DNA from 3 places in the Pseudomonas sp. GW823-FHT03E05 genome. Region 2 is predicted to be linked to each of the others. Evidence: predicted binding sites of a transcription regulator. Region 2 holds the regulator's gene; each other region holds the start of a gene.

Region 1 (5,975 bases), on a different contig from region 2:
GTGGCGCCATCGGCGTGGTCGGGAAACCCTTGCGCTTGCCCAGCACCAGGCAGGCCACCAGGCCCGCGATACCGGCGTTGATGTGCACTACGGTGCCGCCGGCAAAGTCCAGCACGCCCCAGTCGCCCAGCAGCGAGCCCGGACCGCTCCAGACCATATGGGCGATCGGCGCATACACCAGGGTGAACCACACGCCCATGAAGATCAGCATGGCGGAGAATTTCATCCGCTCGGCGAAGGCACCGACGATCAGCGCTGGAGTGATGATGGCGAAGGTCATCTGGAAGGTGACGAACACCGCTTCAGGGAACAGCGCAGCCGGGCCGGTCAGGCTGGCCGGGGTGATGCCCGCCAGGAAGGCCTTGGAGAAGCCGCCCACGAAGGAATTGAGGTTGACCACGCCGGCTTCCATCCCGGTGGTGTCGAACGCCATGCTGTAGCCGTATATGAACCACAGGACAGTGATCAGGCCGGTAATGGCGAAGCACTGCATCATTACCGAAAGAATGTTTTTCGACCGCACCATGCCGCCGTAGAACAGCGCCAGGCCAGGAATGGTCATGAACAGCACCAGGGCTGTGGAGGTCAGCATCCAGGCGGTATCGCCGGAGTTGAGGACTGGAGCCGCCGCTTCGTCTGCCGCCATGGCCAGGCCTGGCATTACGAGGGACAAAAGGGCTCCTAGCCCTGCGAATTTACGCAGAGTCATATTGTTTTCTCCTGGGGCGTTGGGTTTGGCGGCTTAGATTGCGTCGGTATCGGTTTCGCCGGTACGGATGCGAATAGCCTGTTCCAGATTGACCACGAAGATCTTGCCGTCACCGATCTTGCCGGTGTTGGCGGCCTTGGTTATCGCCTCGATAACCCGGTCAAGATCCTTGTCGTCAATGGCGACATCGATCTTCACCTTGGGCAGGAAATCCACCACGTACTCCGCACCGCGATACAGCTCGGTGTGACCCTTCTGCCGGCCGAAGCCTTTGACTTCAGTGACGGTAATGCCCTGCACGCCGATCTCGGACAGCGACTCGCGCACGTCGTCCAACTTGAACGGCTTGATGATGGCAGTGACTAGCTTCATGAAACTCTCTCCCGAATTGGTGGACTTGCCCCAGGAAAACAAACCCGACTCAAGTCTAAGCGCAGTGCCTGGCTTTGTAACGCACCGTCGGCCTTCCTCAGCCCGACCGACGCCAGCTAACCGCTGTCTGACGAAACACTCCCCGCTCCGCCTGCCGCACTGCATTCGTCACAGCGACTGCATCAGTGCATGGGTCACCAGGGTCTAAGCAGAAAGCTTGCCAGCTCGGGAAAAATCAGTGATTTCAGTCCCTTGCCCCGAGCCGGCAGGGAATGCGGGAAAACGGCACCCGGGATACGCACAAAAACGGTGCGCTGGCGCCCGGCCAGATGCGCGAAAAACGTGCAACCCGGGGCCACCTGGAGCGTCGTTGCTGCGTGATACACTGCGGGCCGACTGCAATTCAGGACTCTCCCATGCTCGCGCCCAAAGACCTTCTCGACGCCCTGAGCGGCCACGCCTCGCGGTTGCTCAGCGGTGAAACACCCCTGCCCCGCAATGAAATCGAAAGCCAGCTCAAGGCCCTGCTACAAAGCGGCTTCAGCAAGCTGGACCTGGTCAGCCGGGAAGAATTCGACAGCCAGATGGTGGTCCTGGCCCGCACTCGCGCGCGCCTGGAAAGCCTCGAAGCCAAGGTGGCGGAGCTGGAAGCCCGGCTGAACCCGGCAGCGCAATGATCTGAATCCGGGTTCGCCGGCAGGCCGGCTCCTACAGACCTGTCCTGTAGGAACTGGCTTGCCGGCGAAGGCTCGTGCACCGACGACATATCCTGTGCCCATTCGGGCGCGCCTCTGGCCAGCCCCCTCATCTATCCTTGCAGCACCGCAGGACGCGGTTCCCGCTGTCGCAAGGAAGCTCTCCCCATGTCCCTGGCAATCATCCACAGCCGTGCCCAGGTCGGCGTCCAGGCTCCGGCTGTCAGTGTTGAAGTGCACCTGGCCAACGGCTTGCCGAGCCTGACCCTGGTGGGCCTGCCGGAAGCCGCGGTCAAGGAAAGCAAGGACCGGGTGCGCAGCGCAATCCTCAATGCCGGGTTCAACTTTCCGGCCCGGCGCATCACCCTCAACCTGGCGCCGGCGGACCTGCCCAAGGACGGCGGGCGCTTCGATCTGGCCATCGCCCTGGGCATCCTTGCCGCCAGCGTGCAGGTGCCGGCCCTGGCCCTGGACAACATCGAATGCCTGGGGGAGCTGGCGCTCTCCGGCGCGGTGCGCCCGGTACGCGGCGTACTGCCCGCCGCACTGGCGGCACGCGACGCCGGGCATACCCTGCTGGTGCCCCGGGCCAATGCCGAAGAAGCCTGCCTGGCCAGCGGCCTAAAGGTGATCGCGGTGGATCATCTGCTGGAGGCCGTTGCCCATTTCAACGGCCACGCGCCCATTGCGCCCTATGTCAGCAGCGGCCTGGTGCAGAGCCACTTCCCCTACCCCGACCTCAGCGAAGTGCAAGGCCAGCTCGCCGCCAAGCGCGCCCTGCTGATCGCCGCGGCGGGCGCCCACAACCTGTTGTTCAGCGGCCCGCCAGGCACCGGCAAGACCCTGTTGGCCAGCCGCTTGCCCGGCCTGCTGCCACCGCTGCAGGAAGATGAAGCCCTGGAAGTCGCGGCGATCCAGTCGGTGGCCAGCCACAAGCCCCTGCGCTACTGGCCACAGCGGCCGTTTCGCCAGCCCCACCATTCGGCTTCGGGTGCGGCACTGGTCGGAGGCGGCTCGAAACCCCAGCCCGGGGAAATCACCCTGGCCCATCACGGCGTGCTGTTTCTCGATGAACTGCCGGAGTTCGACCGCAAGGTCCTGGAAGTGCTGCGCGAGCCCATGGAGTCCGGGCAGATCGTCATTGCCCGAGCCCGGGACCGGGTGCAGTTCCCGGCACGCTTCCAATTGGTGGCAGCGATGAACCCCTGCCCCTGTGGATATCTTGGCGAGCCCAGCGGACGCTGCCGTTGCACACCGGAGCAGATCCAGCGCTATCGCAACAAGTTATCCGGGCCGCTGCTGGATCGCATCGACCTGCACCTGACCGTGGCCCGCGAAGCCACCGCCCTCAACCCGGAGCCGCAACCGGGCAATGACAGCGCCGCAGCCGCCACCAGGGTCGCCGGGGCTCGCGAGCTGCAACGCGAGCGCCAGGGCAGCGCCAACGCCTTTCTCGACCTGCCCGGCCTGCGTCGCCACTGCAAATTATCCACAGCCGACGAGCGCTGGCTGGAAGCGGCCTGCGAACGCCTGGGCCTGTCGTTGCGGGCCGCTCACCGTTTGCTCAAGGTGGCGCGTACCCTGGCGGATCTGGAACAGGCCACGCGAATCAGCCGCGAGCACCTGGCCGAAGCCCTGCATTACCGGCCCAGCGCCGATTGAAGGTTCATTCCCGGGACAGGTCTACCAAGGGTGTTGGCCGCACTTCGGTCTGACGCCCATCCTGGATCTGGCTGACACGGCTCAGGGCTTTATCCACCGCGGCTTTATCGGCCAACAGGCTGTAGCGAATCTGGAATTGCCGCTGCTCCTTGGCGCCAATGCTCGGCACTAGATGCAACGGGCGCTGGTAACGGCGGTTGTAGGAAAAGCTGGTGCCCGGTTCCAAACCCGTCACATAACCCTGGCCCTGGGTGTCGGTGTTTTTCCACAGGGAAAACACCGGCAGTTGTCGAGTGTTGAAGCCCAGGGAAACACCCAGGCTCCCGGCCTTGTTATGCAACACCGCCAGGGTTTCGCCCTGAGCGTCGGCGTAGGGCACGAGGTTGTACACGGTTTCGTCGTAGTCGCGGGTCGGGCCGCGATAGGTCTGCCAGTCCGCCAGGTCGGCCCGGGCCTTGTCATTGAACGGCGAAACCTGCTTCACCGGCGCGGCGAACTTCGCCCCCTGCTCCAGGAACGGCGTACTGAAGTTACTGTGGTAGAGCGCCTGGTATTCCTTGGGGTAGTCGCCGTTGTTGGTCAGGGTGTCGTTGAGCGCAAACCGGGTGCTGCCGGGTTCGGTCACCAGTTCGGTGGCGACGCTGAAATCCACTTTCTTGAACGCCTGCTCCTTGAGCTCGCCCCGCAGGTGAATGGCATACGGCGGTTGCTCGTCGATATGCAGCGTGACCTTGCTCGCCGGGATGTTGGCCGCGCGGCCGTGCAGGGTCAGCAGCTCGCCATTATCCAGGCCCGGGTGCCCGACCCACTCATAGCCACAGCGGGCCACCAGTTCGTTGAAGCCCTCCAGCCAGCCCAGGCCGCCGCGGCCGTTAAGCTCGATGAAGGCCGGGTTGACCACCTCCTTGACCGGCGAATCCCAGCCCAGGCGCACATCGCCCACCGAAGCCTGCAGCACGTTCATGCCCCGGGTCGGCACCACCGAGAGCTGCATCACGCCGTTGTCGATGTCGACGATGCTCACCCCCTCCTGGCGTCCGCCATGCAGGGTGCGCAGGGTCACGGAAAACGGCCGCTCGGTCTTGACCCCCAACTGTTCACTGGTCAGGTGCAGGTTGCGGGGAGCCTTGTCGGTATCGAGCAATACATAGTCCCAGGCCATGGCGTGGGAGGTGGCGGCCAGCGCGCCAAGGGTGACCAGCAGTTTCAGCGGAGTCATGCAGGAGTGCCTTTTTTGGAGTTGTGCGGTTTTTATAGCCCTGAAGAATCGTTTCAGCAAGGCCAAAAATCCCAATTAGCCGGACAAACTCCACTCCACTGGCCGTTTCCTGTCAGCCCTCGAATCCCAGCAGCAGGCCAGCCACTTCCATGACTTCCTGCAACGCCGCCTGGGCAGCTTCGGGGGAAGCCCGCAGCAACAGGTCATCGGCGTAACCCATGGTCTGGGCGAACAGTTGCCTTGCCGCGCGCTCGGGGCTGGCGCAGCGGAATACCCCCGTGCGGACCCCATCGGCAATGATCGCCGCCAGCATGTCCCGCCACTGGCCGTTGATCCTCAGGTAGGCCTGCGCCAGCTCGGCGTCATGCATGGCTTCGTCCCAGGCATCGAGCCACAGCGCCCAGCCGGCTTCGGCGGAATCGGGCAGGCAGTCACGGAGAAACCCCAGCAAGGCGTCCATGGGCGCGGCACCGCGCAGGGGCTGGCCCACCGCCTCCAGCTGGTCATCGGCAAACCGCACGAAGGCTTCGCGGCGCAGCCCCTTCCAGTCACTGAAGTAGTGATAGACGTGGCTGCGAGACAGCCCCGCATGCTCGGCCAGGTCACGGGTGGAAACCTCGGCGAAACCCTTGCTGCGGAATAATTCCAGGGCCGCCTGGATGATCTGGTCTTTACGGTCGTTACGCGACATGTGCAATCAGGCCTCTTGGCGCCAGGATGGACGGCGCTTGCATTTTGAGCGTTCGCTCAAAGATAATTGAGCAGTCGCTCAATATTAACCGTTATCACTCTTGTGGTGCACTCATGTCCGCCGTCACCCCACTCATCGCCGTGGATCCAACCCAGAAAATCGGCCAGCAGACCGCCAGCCAGACCCTCAAGGCCATTGCCCGGGCCTATCCGGGCAAGCTGTTCGTCACCTTGTCCCTGGTGGCCCTGGAAAACGCCCTGCTGCTGGCCTACCCGCTGTTCGCCGGCTTCGCCGTGGATTCGATCCTGCGGGGCGACGCTGCCCATGCGCTGATCTATGCCCTGGTGGTGCTGGGCTTCTGGGTAGTGGGTGCGGCGCGGCGTGCGGTGGACACCCGTACCTTCACCCGCATCTACGCGGACCTGGCGGTGCCGGTGATTCTCAACCAGCGCCTGCAACAGCAGGACACCTCCACCGCCGCGGCGCGGGTGGTGCTGGCCCGGGAGTTCGTCGACTTCTTCGAAAAGCACGTGCCGACCATCGCCACGGCCCTGGTGTCGATCGTCGGGGCGGCAGTGATGCTGCTGGTGATCGAACCCTGGATCGGCCTCGCCTGCCTCACGGCGC
Region 2 (5,975 bases):
CTCTGCGCCATCCATCAGCGGTTGCTGCAGACCATGCAGGACAGCCGCTTGCCCACAGCCCTGCGGGAAGCGGCCTTGCGCCAAAGCAGCAAGACCTACGTCGAACTGCTGAATTTCATCGGTGATCACGGCGAATACCCGCGCACTCACCGTTTGCTGGACAGCAACGTCGCGGGCCTGTCAGCCGACAGCCCGCAACCAGACAGCCCCTCTTACGGAGCCCATTGATATGTCCTTTACCTTGCCTGCACTGCCTTACGCCTACGACGCCCTGGAACCGCACATCGATGCGCAAACCATGGAAATCCACTACACCAAGCATCACCAGACCTACATCAACAACCTCAACGCCGCCGTCGAGGGGACCGAATGGGCAGGGTGGGAGGTGGAAAAGCTGGTAGCCAGCGTTCAGCAACTGCCGGAAAAACTGCGTGCTGCGGTGATCAACCAGGGTGGCGGGCATGCCAACCATTCGCTGTTCTGGGCGGTGATGACACCCGCCGGTGGCGGTCATCCCCAAGGCGCCCTGGGGCAAGCCATCGAGCAGCAACTGGGTGGTTTCGAGAGCTTCAAGGAAGCGTTCACCAAGGCCGCACTCACCCGTTTCGGCAGTGGCTGGGCCTGGCTCAGCGTGACACCGGAGAAGAAACTGGTGGTGGAAAGCAGCGGTAACCAGGACAGCCCGCTGATGAACGGCAATACGCCGATCCTCGGTCTGGATGTGTGGGAGCACGCCTACTACCTGCGCTACCAGAACCGCCGTCCGGAATACATCAACGCCTTCTACAACGTCATCAACTGGCCGGAAGTCGCTCAGCGCTACCAGGCCGCGATGGCTTGATACCTTTCCATCAAAACAAGATCTAAGGCCGACTATGGGCACTGAAACACTGGCAATCAGCAGCGGGCGAATGTTTCGTTATGCCTTCGGTTCGCTGTTGCTGTTGGCGGGCACGGCGTTGCTGGTGGCTCAAGGGTTGAGCTGGCTGAACCTGGAGCCGCGCTTGCTGCGCGCCTTGCAGGGCGGTTCGATCTGCGCGCTGGGCACGGCGCTGGGGGCGGTCCCGGTGCTGGTGATCCGGCGGATGCCGGTGGCGGTGAGCGATACCCTGCTGGGCTTTGGTGCCGGAGTGATGCTGGCAGCCACGGCATTTTCGCTGATCGTCCCCGGCATCGCTGCGGCCCAGGACCTGGGCTTGTCTGCCTGGGGCTCCAGCGGCCTGATCTGCGCCGGCATCATGCTCGGGGCCTTTGGCCTGTTCCTGGTGGATCTCAAGGTCTCGGGGGGCAGCCCGGAGGTGCTGGTGGGCACGCCAGAGCATCCGGTGATTGCCCCGCGTATCTGGCTGTTCGTCTTCGCCATCATTGCCCACAACATTCCTGAAGGGATGGCGGTGGGGGTGTCGGCCGGAGGCGGCATGCCGGATGCGGACAGCCTGGCCATGGGCATTGCCCTGCAGGATGTACCGGAAGGCCTGGTGATTGCCCTGGTATTGGCGGGGGCGGGGATGTCGCGGGTCAAGGCATTCCTGATTGGTGCGGCTTCAGGTCTGGTGGAACCGGTCTTTGCCTTGCTCTGCGCCTGGCTGGTGAGCCTGGCGCAGGTATTGCTGCCCTTGGGCCTGGCCCTGGCGGCGGGGGCGATGCTGCTGGTGGTCACTCATGAAGTGATTCCGGAGTCGCGTCGCAATGGCCATGACAAGCTTGCCAGCCTTGGCCTGTGTATCGGTTTCTGCCTGATGATGGTCATGGATACGGCACTCGCCTGAGAGCCGTATGGTGAGGGGCCCGCCCGGGCCTACTCGCCTTCGTCGAAGAAGTTGTTGATCAGTGCCACCAGCGCATCCATCGCTTCCTGTTCCTGCTCGCCTTCGGTCTTCAGGTGGATCCTGGTGCCCTTGCCGGCGGCCAGCATCATCATGGCCATGATGCTTTTGCCGTCGACCATGGAGTTCGGGGTCCTGCCGGCGCGGATCTGGCAGGGAAACTGCCCGGCCACGCCGACGAACTTGGCCGAGGCACGGGCATGCAGGCCCAGTTTATTGATGATCTCGATTTCCAGAGCTGGCATCGCGGGGTAGATCCTTTCAGCTAAGGTCGCGGTGGCGAACCTGGACGTTCTTCAGGGATTTTTGCAGGACCTGGCCCAGGCGCTCGGTCAGGTACACGGAGCGGTGGTGCCCGCCGGTGCAGCCGATGGCGATGGTCACATAGGCGCGGTTGCTGGCGGCAAAGCGTGGCAGCCATTTGAGCAGGTAGCTGGAGATGTCCTGGAACATTTCCTCGACATCGGGTTGCGCCGCCAGATACTCGGCCACGGGCGCATCCAGGCCTGATTGGGCGCGCAACTCGGGCTTCCAATACGGGTTGGGCAGGCAGCGCACGTCGAACACCAGGTCTGCATCTACCGGCATGCCGCGCTTGAAGCCGAAGGACTCCACCAGGAACGCGGTACCGGGTTCCGGCTGGTTCAACAGTCGCAGCTTGATGGTGTCGCGCAGCTGGTAAAGGTTCAGGTTGGTGGTGTTGACCTTGAGATCGGCCAGGTCGACGATCGGCCCCAGCAGTTGGGTTTCATCGTGGATGGCTTCGGCCAGGGAGCGGTTGGCGCTGCTCAGCGGGTGGCGCCGACGGGTCTCGGAGAAGCGCTTGAGCAGGGTCTCTTCGTCGGCATCCAGGTACAGCACATCGCACTGGATATGCCGGCTGCGCACTTCTTCCAGCAATTCGGGGAAGCGCGACAGATGACTGGGCAGGTTGCGGGCATCGATGGACACCGCCACCAGCGGTTGCGCCAGTTCGGTGTGGATCAACGCACGTTCAGCCAGTTCCGGCAGCAAGCCGGCTGGCAGGTTGTCGATGCAGTAGTAGCCGTGGTCCTCGAGAACATCGAGGGCGGTGCTTTTACCTGAGCCGGAGCGGCCGCTAACGATGATCAAACGCATGATTACTGACCGTTTTGCTCGTCCAGAACGACCTGATACAAGGCTTCGTTGCTGGTGGCGCTGCGCAGCCGGTCACGGACTTCCTTGCGATCGAGCATGCTGGCGATCTGCCGGAGCAGTTCCAGGTGTGCATCGGTCGCGGCTTCCGGAACCAGCAGGACGAACAGCAGGTCGACCGGTGCGCCATCAATGGCGTCGAAATCGATCGGAGCGTCCAGGTGCATCAGCGCACTGATGGGCGACTCGCAGCCTTTGAGGCGGCAGTGGGGAATGGCGATGCCGTTGCCAAAACCGGTGGAACCGAGTTTTTCACGGGCAATCAGGCTCTCGAAGACATCCTGCATCTCCAGATCAGGCACTTCACGGCTGATCAGGTTGGCAATTTGTTCGAGGGCGCGTTTTTTACTGCCGCCCGGCACGTTCACCAGGGAACGGCCGGGGGTCAGGATGCTTTCAAGTCGGATCATGGGAGGGGAGTGTTAGCGACCCGTGCCTTGGAGAAGGTGGAGTTGCTTTTCCTTATGCTTTTTCAGTTGGCGGTCAAGCTTGTCCGTGAGCAGGTCGATTGCGGCATACATATCGTCATGTTCTGCGTTGGCAACGACCTCCCCACCGTGGATGTGCAGGGTGGCTTCGATTTTCTGCTTCAGCTTCTCGACAGCCATGGTGACCTGCACATTGGTAATCTTGTCGAAGTGCCTCTCCAGCCGGTCGAGTTTTTCGCCGATGTAGACGCGCAGGGGTTCAGTCACTTCGAGTTGGTGTCCACTGATGTTGACTTGCATACAGCTTCTCCTTCGTTGCCAGTGCATAACGCGGCAGGCTGGGTTGCCTGCCACCTAGACTACGTTTGAAAACGACACCGGGCCCTTTTCAAACACACTCTGAAACGCTGTGGCCAGCCCTGCGGCTACATCAACCGCTTACGTTCGCTGGAAGGCGCGATCCCAAGGGATTCGCGGTACTTGGCGACGGTACGACGGGCTACCTGAATGCCTTGTGCCTCCAGTAAACCAGCGATCTTGCTGTCACTCAACGGCTTTTTCTGATTTTCCGCGGCCACCAATTTTTTGATGATCGCGCGGATCGCCGTGGACGAGCATTCACCGCCTTCCGAAGTGCTGACGTGGCTGGAGAAAAAGTATTTCAGCTCATATATGCCGCGTGGGGTATGCATGAATTTTTGCGTGGTCACCCGGGAAATCGTCGATTCGTGCATGCCCACCGCCTCGGCGATATCGTGCAGAACCAGCGGCTTCATCGCTTCATCGCCATATTCGAGAAAGCCGCGCTGGTGCTCGACGATCTGGGTGGCGACCTTCATCAGGGTTTCATTGCGGCTTTGCAGGCTCTTGATGAACCAGCGGGCTTCCTGCAACTGGTTGCGCATGAAGGTGTTGTCGGCGCTGGTGTCGGCGCGGCGTACAAAACCGGCGTACTGGGCGTTGACCCGCAGGCGCGGCACGGATTCCTGGTTCAGTTCCACCAGCCAGCGCTCGTTGTCCTTGCGCACTATGACGTCCGGGACCACGTATTCGGCTTCGCTGGATTCGATCTGCGAACCGGGGCGGGGGTTGAGGCTCTGCACCAGCTCGATGACCTGGCGCAGCTCATCTTCCTTGAGCTTCATGCGCCGCATCAGCTGGCTGTAGTCGCGGCTGCCCAGGAGGTCGATGTAGTCACTGACCAGGCGCTGGGCCTCGCCCAGCCAGGGCGTTTTCGCCGGCAGCTGGCGCAGTTGCAGCAACAGGCACTCGCCCAGGTTGCGGGCGCCGATGCCCGCGGGTTCGAATTGCTGGATGCGGTGCAGGACGGCTTCTATCTCGTCCAGTTCGATGTCCAGTTCCGGATCGAAGGCTTCGAGGATCTCCTCGAGGGTTTCGTCCAGGTAGCCCTGATTGTTGATGCAATCGATCAGGGTCACGGCGATCAGGCGGTCGGTGTCCGACATCGGCGCCAGGTTCAGTTGCCAGAGCAGGTGGCTCTGCAGGCTCTCGCCCGCGGAAGTGCGGGTGGTGAAGTCCCACTCGTCGTCATCGCTGCTGGGCAGGCTGCTGGCGCTGGTCTGGTATACGTCTTCCCAGGCGGTGTCGACCGGCAGTTCATTGGGGATGCGCTCGTTCCACTCACCGTCCTCGAGGTTGTCCACCGTGGGGGCGGTTTCCTGGTAGGAGGGCTCCTGGATCTCGGTATTGGGTTTGGACTCGGTGTTGTCGGCCAGGGGGTCGCTGTTGTCGAAGTCGTCGCCTTCTTCCTGGCGTTCGAGCATCGGGTTGGACTCCAGGGCTTCCTGGATTTCCTGTTGCAGGTCCAGGGTCGACAATTGGAGCAGGCGGATGGCCTGTTGCAGCTGCGGTGTCATCGTCAGCTGCTGGCCCATTCTAAGGACTAGCGATGGTTTCATGGCAGGGGCTTAACACCTTATTTGCCGGCGCACATGCGCCATCCACTACAGGGCGCCGGAGCGCCAAACATAAGCAAATTATATGCCTGAAACTGAAGTGTTTGCCTAGAGCGCTGTAACAATAAAGTTTGTAGGGTTTTATTGTTCCCGGCGCCCTGGCGTCCAGCCCAACACATCAGCCCTTACAGGCGGAACTCATGGCCCAGATAGACTTCCTTGACCAGTTCGTTGGCCAGGATGGTCTCGGAGTCGCCTTCGGCGATCAGTTGCCCGTCGTTGACGATGTAGGCGGTCTCGCAGATGTCCAGGGTTTCCCGGACGTTGTGGTCGGTGATCAGCACCCCGATGCCCTTGGCCTTGAGGTGGTGGATGATCTGCTTGATATCGCCCACCGAGATCGGGTCGACACCGGCGAAGGGTTCGTCCAGCAGGATGAACTTGGGCGCGGTGGCCAGGGCCCGGGCGATCTCCACGCGGCGCCGCTCACCACCGGACAGGCTCATGCCGAGGTTGTCGCGGATGTGGTTGATGTGGAATTCCTGCAGCAGGCTTTCCAGCTCCTGGCGACGGCCGGCCTTGTCGAGCTCCTTGCGGGTCTCGAGGATGGCCATGATGTTGTCGGCCAC
Region 3 (5,975 bases), on a different contig from region 2:
GTCCAAAAGCCTGGCGCAAGCCTGGGGCTAGCGCTGGGCTTCGAAGTTAAGCAGTTTGCTGGCTACGCGGTTGCTGTCGACCTTATAGCTGCCATCGGCAATCGCTTGCTTCAACTCGGCCACCCGGGCTTTGTCGACGGCAGGCTGATCGCGCAGCTTGTCAGTGACTTTCTGCAACTGTTGAGCCTCATTGCTCAGGTGTACCGATTCCCCGCTTTTGCTGGTCTCGGCGGCGGTTGTCAGCGGCGTGGATTTGCCGGCATCACCGGTTTCCTTGCTGGTGCTGGTACGCGTACTGCCTGTCAGTGAAGGGGAGCTGTTTAAACGGCTGAAGTCGATGACCATGATGAAGTAAACCTCTGGGTATTTGGACGCTTGCCATGTTTTCGGCCATACCCTGAAAAACTTTAGGCTCGATTGTCGACAAACCAGGTCAGGTATCTGCGACCCTTTATCGGCCACAGTTTAGGGAACGCACGGGTTGAGCGCCAGCTATCTACATGGCTACTTCCACTTGCCCTGGCGCCGTGATGCGGGCCTTGATCACCCGTTGCGAATTGAGGTTCTTGACCCGGATCTGTTCGCTCATGCCGCCGTTGGACAGCGCCTCGCCCGGCATTCGCACATTCAATGTGCCGCTGCGTGCCGATATCACCACTTGATCGCCCTTGCGCACGACTTCCGCCTGCTCCAGATGGGCCAGGGTAACGAGCTGGTCGGCGACCATTGGTCGGACAAGTTTCTGACCAATGGCTTGGTCCACTGAGGTGAGGTAGCCCTGATTGTTCTGGCTGATGTCCCGTTCGCGCAGCACCACGTCTTCCGGTTCGATGATGCCGGCGCGCTTGAGCGGGCGTGCAGTGGTGACCACCTCGCGAAACAGCTTGACCTGCGCTGGCACGAATACCGTCCATGGCGAGGCGCCTTCGCAGCGCACTTTGACGGTGACCCGCCCCAGCGGTTGGGCCGGACTTTCCAGGTTGGCTGTCAATTCCTTGTCGCAATTGGGCATGCGCATGCGCGGGTCCAGCTGGTTGACCTGGATTTCATAGCGACCTTCCGTTTGACTGGTGGCCAGGTAGTCTTCTACCGTGAATTCAAGAAACCCTTGAGTGACGCCGATAAGAAGATCAGGCAGGGTGACCGAATCAGCAACGGCAGGGTTGCCGGGGTTTAAAATGCACAGAGCCGACAGCCCGCACAGCAAAGTGCGGTAGCGGGATGTCAGGCGTCGGAAAAATGTCGTTTTGGCGTTCATAACAGTTAAAAAGCAAGCGCCGTGCCGTTTAGCAATGAGCGTGCGTCGGATCTTAAAGCTTTGGGGAGTCTGGGCATGGCTGGTGTAATGGATTCGGTGAACCAGCGCACGCAATTGGTTGGGCAGAATCGACTAGAGTTGTTGCTGTTCCGTCTGGACGGTGGACAGCTCTACGGGATCAACGTATTCAAGGTTCGCGAGGTGCTGCAATGCCCTAAGCTGACCCTGATGCCCAAATCCAGTCCTGTGGTGTGCGGTGTCGCGAATATACGAGGGGCGACCATTCCGATCCTGGATCTGGCAATGGCCACGGGTTCTGGTGGCCTGCAGGACCAGAGCAATCCGTTCGTCATCATCACTGAGTACAACACCAAGACCCAGGGGTTCCTGGTGCGCTCGGTGGAGCGCATCGTCAACATGAACTGGGAAGAGATCCATCCGCCGCCCAAGGGGACCGGACGTGATCACTACCTGACGGCGGTCACTCGGGTGGACAACCAGTTGGTGGAAATCATCGACGTGGAGAAGATCCTGGCGGAAGTCGCGCCGACCTCGGAGGCGATCTCGGCAGGAGTGGTGGATGTCGAAACCCAGCACAAGGCTGTTTCCCTGCGGGTGCTGACTGTCGATGACTCGTCGGTGGCACGCAAGCAGGTCACCCGTTGCCTGCAAACCGTAGGTGTCGAGGTAGTGGCATTGAATGATGGCCGGCAAGCGCTGGATTACTTGCGCAAGCTGGTGGACGAGGGCAAGAAGCCGGAAGAGGAATTCCTCATGATGATTTCCGACATCGAAATGCCCGAAATGGACGGTTACACCCTCACGGCCGAGATACGTAATGATCCACGCATGCAAAAGCTGCATATCATCCTGCATACTTCGTTGTCAGGGGTGTTCAATCAGGCGATGGTGAAGAAGGTCGGTGCCGATGACTTCCTTGCCAAGTTCCGCCCTGATGACCTGGCATCCCGGGTAGTCGACCGGATCAAAGCAGCAGATCACAGCTAAGGGCGCTCGCCCTGGCGGACATAAGATTTAAGAGGCGGCAGCATTGTCTACGGGTAATTTGGATTTTGAACAGTTCCGGGTCTTCCTGGAAAAAGCCTGTGGTATTTTGCTCGGGGAAAATAAGCAATATCTAGTCTCGAGCCGTCTCAACAAACTGATGGAGCAGCAAGGGATAAAAACCTTGGGTGAGCTGGTCCAGCGGATTCAGACCCAGCCCCGCAGTGGTTTGCGCGAGATGGTCGTGGATGCCATGACGACCAACGAAACCTTGTGGTTTCGCGACACCTACCCATTCGAGGTGTTGAAGAACAAGGTGCTTCCCGAAGCCATCAAGGCCAGCCCCAACCAGCGCTTGCGCATCTGGTCGGCGGCCTGTTCGTCGGGGCAGGAGCCCTACTCGCTGTCGATGTCCATCGATGAGTTCGAGCGTAGCAACATGGGGCAGTTGAAGATGGGGGTGCAGATCGTTGCCACTGATCTGTCCGGGACCATGCTCAACAACTGCAAGACCGGTGAATATGACAGCCTGGCAATTGGGCGTGGCCTGTCGGCCGAGCGCCTGCAGCGCTACTTCGACCCCAAGGGGCCGGGGCGCTGGGTGGTCAAGGCGCCGATCAAGAGCCGCGTGGAGTTCCGCTCGTTCAACCTGCTGGACAGCTACGCCAGTCTCGGCAAGTTCGACATCGTGTTTTGTCGCAATGTGTTGATCTACTTCTCGGCGGAGGTCAAGAAGGACATCCTGATGCGCATTCACAGCACCCTGAAGCCTGGCGGCTACCTGTTCCTGGGGGCTTCCGAAGCCCTCAATGGGCTGCCGGATCATTACCAGATGGTGCAATGCAGTCCGGGCATCATCTACCAGGCCAAGTAGCCAGCAGATCGTCGTACCGAAAAAGGAGGCCATTGGGCCTCCTTTTTTGTGCCTGCAATTATCTGGCGCGCCGGCTGAAAGCGGCAGGGTGGTTGCCGCTTTGCCGGTTTTTCGCGGAAATCCATTGCCGCTTTTCTGGCATTGCCGCCTTGCCGTCGCCGGCAAACCCTTGAAATACGGGGGTTGATGACTTGGCACGCAGCTTGCTATATCCGAGTTACGAAAAATCAGGTCACCCAAAGGTTTCCGCCATGAGCATCAGCTTCGATAAAGCGCTCGGTATCCACGAACAGGCCCTTGGCTTTCGCGCCAAGCGTGCCGAAGTTCTGGCCAACAACATCGCCAACGCCGATACCCCGAACTACAAGGCTCGGGACCTGGACTTCTCTGCCGTGCTTGCCGAGCAGAATCAGAAGGCCCAGAACGGTACCTTCGCGTTGAACATGACCAACAACCGGCATATCGAAGCCCAGGGCTTGAGCAGTGGTGATGAATCGCTGCTGTATCGCACCCCGATGCAACCTTCGATCGACCAGAACACCGTGGACGCCCAGCTGGAGCAATCGAGCTACGCGCAGAACTCGGTGGATTTCCAGGCCAGCTTCACGCTGCTCAACAGCAAATTCAAAGGGCTGGTAGCAGCCCTGCGCGGAGAGTAATCCATGTCCCTCGCCAGTGTTTTCAATATTGCCGGTAGTGGCATGAGCGCCCAGACCACCCGTCTGAACACCGTCGCCAGTAACATCGCCAACGCCGAGAGCGTCTCGTCGAGCATCGACCAGACCTACCGCGCTCGTCACCCGGTGTTTGCCACCATGTTCCAGGGTGCGCAAAGCGGCGGCAGCGACTCGCTGTTCCAGAACCAGGACGCTGCCGGCCAGGGCGTGCAGGTACTGGGTGTGGTCGAAGACCAGAGCAACCTCGAAGCTCGTTACGAGCCGAACCATCCCGCCGCTGATGCCAAGGGTTATGTCTACTACCCCAACGTCAACGTGGTGGAAGAAATGGCCGACATGATTTCTGCCAGTCGTTCGTTCCAGACCAACGCTGAAATGATGAACACCGCCAAAACCATGATGCAGAAGGTCCTGACCCTGGGTCAGTGATAAGGGGCGAAGACCATGAGCGTTACTGATACCACCAACGCCCCATCCCTCAAGGATATCCTGGCGAATTCGTCGAAAACGACGAGCAATACCAGCGCCGACGGCCTGGCCGCGGCGACCAACAGCGCCACCGGCAAACAGAGCCTGGGCAAGGACGCATTCCTCAAGCTGCTGGTAACCCAGCTGAACAACCAGAACCCGCTGGATCCGCAGGACAACAGTGCGTTCGTTGCCCAGTTGGCGCAGTTCTCCACCCTGGAAGGCATCACCACCCTCAACTCCTCGGTGAATGCGATCACGGGTAACTACAAGTCTTCCCAGGCCTTGCAGGCTTCGTCCCTGGTGGGGCGCTCGGTCATCGTGCAGACCGGCACCACCCAGGTCGACACCAGCAAGAGCATGACCGGTTCGGTCACCGTGCCATCCAGCGTGAACTCGGTCACCGTGACCGTCACCGACAAGGACGGCAATACCGTCAAGACCATCGACATGGGCAGCCAGAAGGCCGGCAACGCCAGCTTTGTCTGGGATGGCACCAAGACTGACGGCACCAAGGCGGATCCGGGCAACTACACCTTCAAGGCCAGCACCACCATCGATGGCAAGGGCACTGATCTGATCACCTACCTGCCGGCCACGGTCAATAGCGTGACCATCAGCCAAACCGGCGGCGAGTTGATGTTGAACCTCGCCGGCATGAGCAGCCCGATTGCCCTGTCCAAAGTACAAACCATTGGTATCTAGAGCCGACTAACCGGCACAAGGAGTGGAATATGTCTTTCAATATCGGCCTTAGCGGTCTCTACGCTGCCAACAAACAGCTGGACGTTACCGGCAACAACATCGCCAACGTCGCTACCACCGGCTTCAAATCCTCCCGTGCGGAATTCGCCGACGTCTATTCGGCCACCAAGCTGGGCAGCGGTACCCAGGTGATTGGTAACGGTGTGCGCCTGGCCAACGTTTCCCAGCAGTTCACCAACGGTGATATCAACAACACCGGTAATGTGCTGGACATGGGCATCCAGGGCCAGGGCTTCTTCGTGCTGAGCACCAACGGCTCCCTGACCTACACCCGCGCCGGTACCTTCAAGACCGACAAGGAAGGCTACATCACCAACAGTGACGGCACTGCCCGCCTGCAAGGTTATGCGGTCGATGCCAACGGCAAGATCATCAACGGTGTGCTGACCGACCTGCGGATCGATACTTCGAACCTGGCGCCAAAGCCAACCGACTCGATCTCCTCGACGATCAACCTGAACTCCGATTCGACGCCGATCGATGTGGGTGCGACCACTCCGGCCTATGTGTTCAATCCGACCGACAACACCACCTACACCAAGCAGTTCAGCACGCCTGTGTATGACACCCAGGGCAACAAGCACGTCATGGATCAGTACATGATCAAGACGCCGAACGCCAATGAGTGGCAAACCTACACGCTGATTGATGGTCGCAACCCGGACGGTACTGCATTCACCATGGCCAACCAGTCGCCGATCACCATGAAGTTCGACTCGTCGGGCAAGCTCAGCAGCATGACCCCGCCAGCTGCGCCTGGGACCACGCCGTATACCATTACCGGTAACAGCATTGTCATGTCGGCTGCGGCCTGGACCCCGGGTACCGTCACTAACGGCGTGTTCACTCCCAATGGCGCCAAGCCTGCACCTAACGGTGTCAGCATCGACATGACCAAAACCGGTTCGGTGTTTGGCGAAAGCACCCG

The links. The regulator sigma-54, encoded in region 2, starts transcription at its own class of promoters, with help from an activator protein. The targets are predictions, from matches to a motif close to ANTGGCATNNANNTTGCTNT.
Region 1: glnK (P-II family nitrogen regulator) is a predicted target of sigma-54. The motif match lies at 1,287-1,306, and genes of this name have one in related genera.
Region 3: flgB (flagellar basal body rod protein FlgB) is a predicted target of sigma-54. The motif match lies at 3,328-3,347, and genes of this name have one in related genera.

What each region holds. Positions count from the first base shown of each region.
Region 1 is NZ_JBXAJB010000003.1:447,437-453,411, forward strand. Features, by position in the region: gene AC1RCO_RS15070 (ammonium transporter) at 1-709, opposite strand, end outside; gene glnK (P-II family nitrogen regulator) at 743-1,081, opposite strand; gene AC1RCO_RS15080 (accessory factor UbiK family protein) at 1,498-1,758, shown strand; gene AC1RCO_RS15085 (YifB family Mg chelatase-like AAA ATPase) at 1,945-3,438, shown strand; gene AC1RCO_RS15090 (aldose 1-epimerase family protein) at 3,443-4,657, opposite strand; gene AC1RCO_RS15095 (TetR/AcrR family transcriptional regulator) at 4,770-5,348, opposite strand; gene AC1RCO_RS15100 (ABC transporter six-transmembrane domain-containing protein) at 5,462-5,975, shown strand, end outside.
Region 2 is NZ_JBXAJB010000002.1:927,669-933,643, reverse strand. Features, by position in the region: gene AC1RCO_RS12050 (DUF2753 family protein) at 1-228, shown strand, start outside; gene AC1RCO_RS12045 (superoxide dismutase) at 230-841, shown strand; gene AC1RCO_RS12040 (ZIP family metal transporter) at 876-1,769, shown strand; gene AC1RCO_RS12035 (HPr family phosphocarrier protein) at 1,799-2,071, opposite strand; gene rapZ (RNase adapter RapZ) at 2,088-2,945, opposite strand; gene ptsN (PTS IIA-like nitrogen regulatory protein PtsN) at 2,948-3,412, opposite strand; gene hpf (ribosome hibernation-promoting factor, HPF/YfiA family) at 3,425-3,730, opposite strand; gene AC1RCO_RS12015 (RNA polymerase factor sigma-54) at 3,856-5,349, opposite strand; gene lptB (LPS export ABC transporter ATP-binding protein) at 5,532-5,975, opposite strand, start outside.
Region 3 is NZ_JBXAJB010000004.1:77,632-83,606, reverse strand. Features, by position in the region: gene flgM (flagellar biosynthesis anti-sigma factor FlgM) at 28-345, opposite strand; gene flgA (flagellar basal body P-ring formation chaperone FlgA) at 497-1,258, opposite strand; gene AC1RCO_RS17160 (chemotaxis protein CheV) at 1,334-2,266, shown strand; gene cheR (protein-glutamate O-methyltransferase CheR) at 2,310-3,137, shown strand; gene flgB (flagellar basal body rod protein FlgB) at 3,389-3,796, shown strand; gene flgC (flagellar basal body rod protein FlgC) at 3,800-4,243, shown strand; gene flgD (flagellar hook assembly protein FlgD) at 4,259-4,987, shown strand; gene flgE (flagellar hook protein FlgE) at 5,017-5,975, shown strand, end outside.